Regions from separate parts of the Yersinia sp. SCPM-O-B-9106 (C-191) genome, predicted to be linked through region 3. Evidence: predicted binding sites of a transcription regulator. Region 3 holds the regulator's gene; each other region holds the start of a gene.

Region 1 (3,134 bases), 1.1 Mb from region 3:
TGCAGAAAGCGACACAGAACGAATAGAGTCGCCAGAGACATATTATTTCACTGTGAAGCTGTAAGTGCCTTTGGTTTTATGGCCATCAACAGACACCACATGCCATGAAACGTCGTATTTCCCAGCTTTCAATGCACTATCGATCGGCAAGATTAATTGTGTGTTATTGACCGGGTCCAATTTAAGCTCGCCTGTTTTGACAACATTGTTATCTGGGCCAGTCACTTTCACTCCACTGAAACCCAATTCAATTCCTTCAGAGAAACCCAGTGTCACGGCTTCTGGCGCTGAACCAATGGTCGCATCGGCAGCAGGAGATTCAATTTTCAGGTGGGCGTGAGCCAAGGCTTGCTGGCTGGATAACCCAACAAATAACACAATAAGTGCCGAAAGCATGCGGCATGAAGAACGAACTTTGCGAATAAACATAATATCCCTTAATCGATGGGGGAGAAGAATCTGTCTGCTACCAACCATATCCTATATTGGCAGCGCGAACCCCTATCACTTCCAGTCAATTGCACTACCTGTGAGGTAGGGCACAAAATAAAACGCCAAATTATGAATGGCGATTGAAATATCACCAATAGTTGAGTAGCAATTAAGCTCAGCTAGCGCTTTTAGCTTGATTGCAAATGATAACGATTTCAATATGGCAAGTCGAGAAACCATAGCTAAACAACATGTTGTTAGCACGAAACAATAAAATTAAGAGAAAAGGGAGGGACGAGTATGGTGAAGAGGCAATAAAAAGCCGCAATTTCTATTTCCACTAAAGAGTGGATAGAGACTGCGGCGAGTTCAAATCAAGCCAAAAAATTACGCCTGAACGTGGCTCTGTGCAGCCATGGTTTTCAGATCTTTATCGACGAAGAACAATGAATTGCCGCTATTACCCACCAGCGCCAGTTTATCCAGAATAGATTTGAACAGTTTTTCTTCTTCATGCTGTTCAGACACATACCATTGCAGGAAGTTGAATGTAGAGTAATCGTGAGTGGTCATTGCGACATGGGCAAGCTCATTAATTTGAGTCGTAATAAGTTGCTCATGCTCATAAGTCAGTTTGAATACATCAGCCAGTGATGCGAAATCTGTCGGCGGCGCACTGATTGTACCCAATACCGGCATAGCGCCCGTTCCGCTCAGATATTCAAATAAACGCTGCATATGCTGCATCTCTTCTTGAGAATGCTCTTTTAAAAATGCTGCCGCGCCTTCAAAGCCTTTATCACTGCACCAAGCACTCATCTGTAGATAAAGATTGGCAGAGTAAAATTCCAGATTCAGTTGCTCATTAAGCTTCTGAGCCATTTCTGTTTTCAACATGATAATTCCCTAATTTTTATAATGCAGGTAAGCAACGATTAACTTAGCGTATTATGCCAAGTTAAAAACAAAATAAGAACACCCTATTCACATTAATATTTAATAAAATCACTAAATAACTTAACCAGCTGATTATTAACCATATTTTTTAAATTTAAACATGAGATTAATTATTATAAGAATCATTTACATTAACACCAGAATACTAAAAAGAATGATTCTTATTTGAGGTTTATTTCAATAAATAATAACCTTATGACTTTGAGGTCATATTATCTCACTGCAAAAACGTTTAATTAGATATTATTAGGGCACATTAGCCTCTTGCCAATATCTGCCAGCTGCATTACCTTTTGCGCCATAACTGCCGATGCGCCACGAAGGAGAGGAAAAATGGGATATAATCTGGCTGAGCTTTCTGATGAAGAAACAGCAAAAATGAATGTCGATCTGGCCGCTTCTGGGGTTGCATTTAAAGAGCGCTACAATATGCCGGTGATCCCTGAAATGGTTGCTCGAGAACAGCCGGATGAGCTACGTGAATACTTTTTACAGCGGTTGGCACACTACCGCAGTGAATCAAATAAATTCTCTCGCTTGCCGTATGAACCCAAAATGAAGTCATGAGTAAGAGACTCCCGCACCAGGGTCTGCGGGAGTTTGGCGGTGAGAATCGCTAGGATTTTCGAGCAAATTTGTCGGTTGCAAGAATTAGTTGGTGCAAGATCCCTGGTTCGTCAAAGGAATGTCCGGCACCTTCGACAATATGCAGTTCAGCCTCTGGCCATGCTTTTGCTAAATCCCACGCATTCTGTGGCTGACAAGCCATATCATATCGGCCATGAATAATTACCGCAGGAATATGGCGAATGCGCGTGACGTTATCGAGCAGTTGGTTATCGCTATCCAAAAAGCCCAAGTGGGTAAAATAGTGATTCTCAATGCGGGCAAATGCCAGAGCAAAGTCATCCTCACCGAAAGAAGCCGCGCTTTTGGTTGGCAGTAAAGTGACTGTTTCTCCCTCCCACAAGCTCCAAATTTTTGCGGCCTCCAATTGTACCGCTTTGTCCGGTGAGGTCAGCCGCTTGCGATAGGCCGCAGTGACATCACCCTGCTCTTCTGGCGCTAACAGGGATAACACGCGCTGCCATTTATCGGGGAAGAAGCGGGAAGCCCCGTCCTGATAATACCAATCCAACTCTTTTTTACGCAGAGTGAATATCCCACGCAAAACCATTTCACTGACCCGTTCGGGATAGGTTTCACCGTAGGCCAACGCAAGTGTCGAACCCCAAGAGCCGCCAAATATCAACCAGTTATCTACGCCGGCCATCTCACGCAGCCGTTCAATGTCATCAACTAAATGCCAGGTTGTGTTGTTATCCAAGCTGGCATGGGGCGTCGAACGCCCACACCCGCGTTGATCAAAAAGTAATACTTTGTATTTCTTTGGGTTGAAAAGTTGCCGGTGATAAGGCGCGATCCCGCCACCAGGGCCACCATGAATAAATACCGCGGGCTTACCCTCAGGGTTGCCACAGAGTTCCCAGTAAATCTGGTGACCATCACCTGTGTCTAGTAAGCCACTATCGTAAGGTTCATACGCTGGATAAAGCCCACGTAATTGTTCCATTATTTTTCCATGTTTGTTGAGACAATAAAGTTATCAAAGCTTATACAGCCCGCAGGGTCAACGATAAAACATTACATTTACGCCAATCAGCACATTAATTCCATCAACCGGTGATAAATACACCATAACTTAATTAATTTTCAGGTCTTAGCTCAAAACATGGCGCGTACTG
Region 2 (3,134 bases), 1.4 Mb from region 3:
TCAGATACAACAACACGCCGGACAGGAACGCGATATCGCTACCGGAGCGGATTGGCGTATAGAAGTCAGCCACCGATGCAGTACGTGTAAAGCGTGGGTCGATCACCAGCAACTTGGCATTGTTGTGGATTTTGGCTTCCATCGCCCAGCGGAACCCCACCGGATGCGCTTCTGCCGCATTACCGCCCATGACAATAATTAAGTCTGCGTTCTTGATATCAACCCAGTGGTTGGTCATCGCACCGCGACCAAATGTTGGAGCAAGACTTGCTACCGTTGGTCCGTGTCAGACACGTGCTTGGTTGTCTACGGCAAGCATGCCGAGAGCGCGACTAAATTTCTGGGTCAAATAACCCGTTTCATTGCTGGATGCCGAAGCACACAACATACCGGTACTCAGCCAACGGTTGACGGTCACACCCGCGTCGTTGGTCTTAATGAAATTAGCGTCCCGGTCTTCTTTCATCAGCTTGGCAATGCGATCAAATGCATCATTCCAAGTGATTCGCTGCCATTTATCTGAACCTGGCGCGCGATACTCTGGGTATTTCAAGCGGCTTTCGCTGTGAATGAAATCCACCAGCCCCGCACCTTTAGGGCACAGTGCACCACGGTTTACCGGATGATCCGGGTCCCCTTCAATGTGGAAAATACTCTCTTTGGCGTTTTTAGCACCATCGCCGAGGCTATACATCAAAAGCCCGCAACCGACGGAGCAATATGTGCAGGTATTCCGCGTTTCGCGGGCGCGCAGCAACTTATAATTGCGCGTTTCCGCCAGCGCCACAGACGGCGTAAAGCCGAGTGCCGCGACCGTGGTTCCTGCCATACCGCCAGCGCAGATCTTAAAGAACTGCCTTCTGCTGACCTGCATGGGTCTCTCCTTCATTCATTGTCACATTGTATGAATTTAAAATTCAGTTCGCGCTTCCCTCAACAAAACCAGAAGCGCTAAAATCGCTAACGCGATATCACCTTTATCGGGATGGGATACATTCCTATTGAAATTGAATCATACCCATACCATTCTTAATGCGAATGTTACCACATTGTGATTATGGGTTATAACTTTCAGGGCTGCATAGTGAGCCAGATCAAACCTTCAGATATTGACCTTTCCACCGGAATTTGCGGCGCCCGACAACTTAACGTGCTACAGCGCCATAAAATGGCCGAGCCACAGTTGGATTGGTTAGCGGAGGAAGTGCCGGTAGCACTGGTGTACAACGGCATTTCTCATGTCGTGATGATGGCCACCCCCAAGGATTTAGAGGCTTTTGCGCTGGGGTTTTCATTATCAGAGGGAATTATTAGTGCGCCGCAGGAAATCTACGCCATTGATGTTAATCCTGGCTGTAATGGCATAGAAGTTAACATTGAACTCTCCAGCCGCCGTTTTGCCGGTTTAAAAGAACGCCGCCGGGCGATGGCCGGCCGCACTGGGTGCGGTGTTTGTGGTATCGAGCAACTGGACGATATCTTCCGCCCAATCACGCCCTTACCATTCACGCAAACTTTTGATTTCAACAACCTCGACCGCGCCCTCGCACAGCTCAAACAGGTACAAACCGTCGGCCAACTGACCGGCTGTACTCATGCCGCCGCTTGGATTAATCCTCAAGGCGAATTACTAGGGGGCTGTGAAGATGTTGGCCGCCATGTCGCGCTGGATAAATTGCTTGGAATTCGAGCCAAACAGCCGTGGCAGCAAGGCGCGGTGCTGGTTTCCAGCCGCGCCAGCTATGAGATGGTACAGAAAGCCGCCATGTGCGGGGCCGAGATTTTGTTTGCTGTTTCAGCTGCAACAACCTTAGCAGTTGAAGTCGCCGAGCGCTGTAATCTCACCTTGGTTGGTTTCAGTAAACCCGACCGGGCAACAGTGTATACACATCCGCAGCGGATTCAGGAATAGAAAGACCGCACAATAAGTAAGGCATTGATAATCATTTTCAATATCATTTAATTAACTATAATGATCCGAATGCTTACGCGGTGCTTACTTTTTTTGCGCCGCTCTACACCTACGGAGACGATGATTATGAGTTACTCACTGCCATCCCTGCCTTATGCTTACGATGCTTTAGAACCCCATTTCGATAAGCAGACGATGGAAATCCATCACACCAAACACCACCAAACCTATGTTAATAATGCAAACACGGTGTTGGAGAGCTTCCCTGAGCTGGCTAAATTCAGCGTTGAAGACCTGATCAAAGATCTGGACAAAGTCCCGGCAGAAAAACGCACCTTTATGCGTAATAACGCCGGCGGCCACGCTAACCACAGCCTGTTCTGGAAAGGCCTGAAACTGGGCACCACTCTGACCGGTGACCTGAAAGCCGCTATCGAGCGCGACTTCGGCAGCGTTGACAGCTTCAAAGAAAAATTTGAGCAAGCTGCGGCAACGCGTTTCGGTTCAGGTTGGGCTTGGCTGGTTCTGAAAGATGATGGCAAACTGGCGGTTGTTTCTACTGCTAACCAAGACAGCCCGCTGATGGGCGAAGCTGTTTCTGGCGCGTCTGGCTTCCCAATTATTGGCCTGGATGTGTGGGAACACGCTTACTACCTGAAATTCCAAAACCGCCGCCCAGACTACATCAAAGCATTCTGGAACGTCGTTAACTGGGACGAAGCCGCCGCGCGTTTCGCTCAAGCTAAGTAATTCTCAGCTAGCAACGCTGCGGCTTCAAGCCCGCAGCGTATAAAACTAAAACCATGCCAGCAAGGCCTTCTTGCTGGCATTTTTATTGCTTATTGTTGGCATTTATATTGTTAAAGTTTGCTTGATTCCTGCCGATAGAATGTACAAGAAGGTCACTGGTATTCATGGATATTAAGTCCATGAACTATAACCCTAAATAATTCGAGTTACAGGAAGGCGGCAAGCGAATGAGTCCCGATGAGCTTACTCAAGTAAGTGATTCGGGTGAGTGAGAGCAGCCAACGCACATGCAACTTGAAGTATGACGGGTATTACGTTTGGGAAAAGCACTCTTGCCAAGGCTGCCCCACCTATCACCAGTTCCCCGAAATCCTCTAATAATTAGACCGACCCCCCACTCACCTACACTGATTGATTTGCATCAGAAACACCGTATAACGGAGCAGAACATGGCAGGATTTAGCAAAGTTTT
Region 3 (3,134 bases):
CTTTAAACTGCGCCAACTTTTTTTTCAGATTCTCAAGTGCAACATTGGATGATTTGAGTTCTTTATCGGCATCCGCAATATTACCGCCCTGTCGATAATCTACTGAACGGGCCAGGCGTGTAACCATCCGAAAATATTGATCCGTCCCCTGATTGACCAAATTCATATTTTCAACCAACACACTGCTGGCATTAGTGGATTGTGTTAGTTGATTCAGTGATAACAATGTATAACCCGATACTCCGCCCCATAGCAGGCAAAAAGCCCCAAGCACCCAAAGTAGTGCGGCTCTGATGGTAATATTTCTTAAAAACTGCATGTTAGTTCCCCTTATATATCGGATACTTACCGTTAAAATCCTGGTGTTATTTGATGACCGAAAAGCAATAAAGGACGTTCCATACAGCTAACGACAACTCCTTTCCCGGCAAATTTTCATTTGACGGTTTCCCCCCTGGCACCGCAAATTGCAACCTTTCGGTTACATGAAGGTTATCGGCAATGACGTTATAAGGTTGAGCGACTCACAAAAATTTTATATCGCATAAACTTGATATCGGCCTGGCGAGATTTTCTGGCATTATATGGCCCTATACATGTGTTATATTATTGGGCAGAGCGCTCAGTAATTTGCATAACTATTTGAATTTAAGGGTATTAAGTTATATGGCAACTGTAGGCATTTTCTTTGGCAGCGATACTGGCAATACCGAAAACATTGCCAAGATGATCCAAAAGCAACTGGGCAAAGATGTTGCTGAGGTTCATGACATTGCCAAAAGCAGCAAAGAAGATTTAGAAAGCTTCGATATTCTGCTGATCGGTATCCCAACCTGGTATTACGGTGAAGCCCAGTGTGATTGGGATGATTTCTTCCCGACACTGGAAGAGATCGATTTCAACGGCAAGCTGGTCGCGTTGTTCGGTTGCGGCGACCAAGAAGATTACGCAGAATATTTCTGTGATGCGATGGGGACTGTGCGCGATATCATCGAACCACGCGGTGCTGCTATTGTCGGCCACTGGCCAACCGCAGGCTACCACTTCGAAGCCTCCAAAGGCTTGGCGGATGATGATCACTTTGTCGGTTTAGCTATTGATGAAGATCGCCAGCCAGAATTGACGAATGAACGTGTTAGCGCTTGGGTAAAACAGATCAGTGAAGAACTGAATCTCGCTGAAATTACCGGTTAACTTGCCGTGTCGGAAACGCGAGGGTGATGTTAAACATCAAACCGCGTTTCCGTTACCTCTAACGCCTCTCGCTATATACCCTAAATAATTCGAGTTGCAGGAAAGCGGCAAGTGAGTGAGGCCCGAATCATTGACTGGCCGAGTAACGAGAGCAGCCAACGCACATGCAGCTTGAAGGATGACGAATAGACTTGTTAAGCCGCCCACAGATCCGCATATTCATCCGTGCAAAATGAAAATAAACCGCTACAAATTTGTAACGTTACACCCAGCAACCATATACTTAAATGATGCAACAATCCCACCCATCAATACATTGCATGATTAATGGGGCAAAGTGTGCAATTATATCTTTGTTAACAACCACGGTTTTCATTTGGGGCTAGCAGTTCTATAATGAGACGCAATTGAGAATATTGCGCCACGGATGTCATAGGCTGAACGGCCTTAATTTGAATCGATAGTAATAGGACTGAATCCGCATGACTGACAACAACAAAGCCTTAAAAAATGCAGGCCTTAAAGTAACGCTGCCCCGGCTTAAGATTCTGGAAGTGTTACAAGATCCGGTTAACCATCACGTCAGCGCGGAAGATCTTTATAAAAAGCTGATCGATATCGGTGAAGAAATTGGTCTGGCGACGGTTTACCGCGTACTGAACCAGTTTGATGATGCTGGTATTGTGACCCGCCACAATTTCGAAGGCGGTAAATCAGTCTTTGAATTGACGCAACAGCATCATCACGATCATCTGATTTGCTTGGATTGCGGCAAAGTGATTGAATTTAGCAATGAAGAGATTGAAAAACAGCAACGTGATATTGCTGAAAAGCATGGCATCAAGCTGACCAATCATAGCCTGTATCTCTATGGCCACTGTGCCACTGGCAATTGCCGTGAAGACGAGTCTGCGCACGATCCAAAATAATATGGTTTTATCTCATTGATCATATAAAGATTTTCACATAATGCTGAAATAAGCAATTCGCAAGATGGCCGCCTTTCCCACAAGTTATTTCAGTTGGGAGTCAGGTGGTCATTTTTGTTACTGATCTCCTGCATCCCTCTCTTCGTGACAAATTCATTTTTTCATTACTCATTTAATGGCCATTCACATGAATTTGAAACAAAAAAAACCCCGGACTCGCCGGGGAAAAAACCATCAACTCAACTTCACATAATGTTGTTTACCTATACCCTAAATAATTCGAGTTGCAGGAAGGCGGCAATTGAGCGAATCCCTAGGAGCTGACACAAGTCAGTGACTGGGGCGAACAAAGACAGCCAACGCACATGCAGCTTGAAGTATAACGGGTATAAAAGCCTGGCAAACAGGAGTTAACATCAGACACAGCACTTTGACAGCAATAATCAGACTTTAACCGGCTCCGCACGGCTACTACGTTTACCATCCGGACTTGTCGAGCGAATCAACACGTCACCGCTGACTTTAGGTTGGGCTTTGACATCATATTTCTGCCATTGCTTACCGCCATCAGTGGAATACTCGATAATCAGCCCCGGCAAGGAAATGTTAGCTTCCAACTCCCCTGTAACGACACGCGCCCCCGGAACCGGTAAGCGGTAAGCAACACCGGCTTTATCCAGTTTCGCCAATTCACGTTGTCCCATAATATTGGCAAAACGCTGCCAATCTGAGTTCAACGCCTTAGTATCGACCATATGGGTTTCGCCACCTTTGTACTCGCGGCCCGCTTTATAATCTTGCTCCCATGGCGCACGATGCCAGGCACGTTCGGCCAGTGGTAATACCCGCGGAAAAATCATGTATTCCATCTGTTCGTCAGTCCGAACAGTTTCATTCCATGATTGGCCTGAAATACCGTGCACACCCGGCCAAGGTTTATCACTCTTGGCGCTGAAGTGATTACCGTCGCGGTCGACCGAGGTTTCAGCATTTTGCGGCATGTTATCCGGC

The links. Region 3 encodes Fur, which represses iron uptake genes when iron is present. Its sites were predicted from a motif close to ATAATAATGAGAACNACTATCAA; they were not measured.
Positions count from the first base shown of each region.
Region 1: a site for Fur is predicted at 1,532-1,554, ahead of ftnA (non-heme ferritin). Genes of this name have one in related genera too.
Region 2: a site for Fur is predicted at 1,937-1,959, ahead of sodA (superoxide dismutase [Mn]). Genes of this name have one in related genera too.

Region 1 covers NZ_CP110791.1:2,505,803-2,508,936, forward strand. Annotated here, with positions in the region: gene copD (copper homeostasis membrane protein CopD) at 1-41, opposite strand, end outside; gene yobA (CopC domain-containing protein YobA) at 43-429, opposite strand; gene ftnA (non-heme ferritin) at 820-1,329, opposite strand; gene OP863_RS11605 (DNA polymerase III subunit theta) at 1,723-1,956, shown strand; gene pip (prolyl aminopeptidase) at 2,006-2,962, opposite strand.
Region 2 covers NZ_CP110791.1:49,231-52,364, reverse strand. Annotated here, with positions in the region: gene fdnG (formate dehydrogenase-N subunit alpha) at 1-874, opposite strand, end outside; gene fdhD (formate dehydrogenase accessory sulfurtransferase FdhD) at 1,058-1,912, shown strand; gene sodA (superoxide dismutase [Mn]) at 2,039-2,662, shown strand; gene OP863_RS00195 (methyl-accepting chemotaxis protein) at 3,112-3,134, shown strand, end outside.
Region 3 covers NZ_CP110791.1:1,401,416-1,404,549, reverse strand. Annotated here, with positions in the region: gene OP863_RS06445 (methyl-accepting chemotaxis protein) at 1-319, opposite strand, end outside; gene fldA (flavodoxin FldA) at 667-1,194, shown strand; gene fur (ferric iron uptake transcriptional regulator) at 1,677-2,123, shown strand; gene OP863_RS06430 (beta-N-acetylhexosaminidase) at 2,567-3,134, opposite strand, start outside.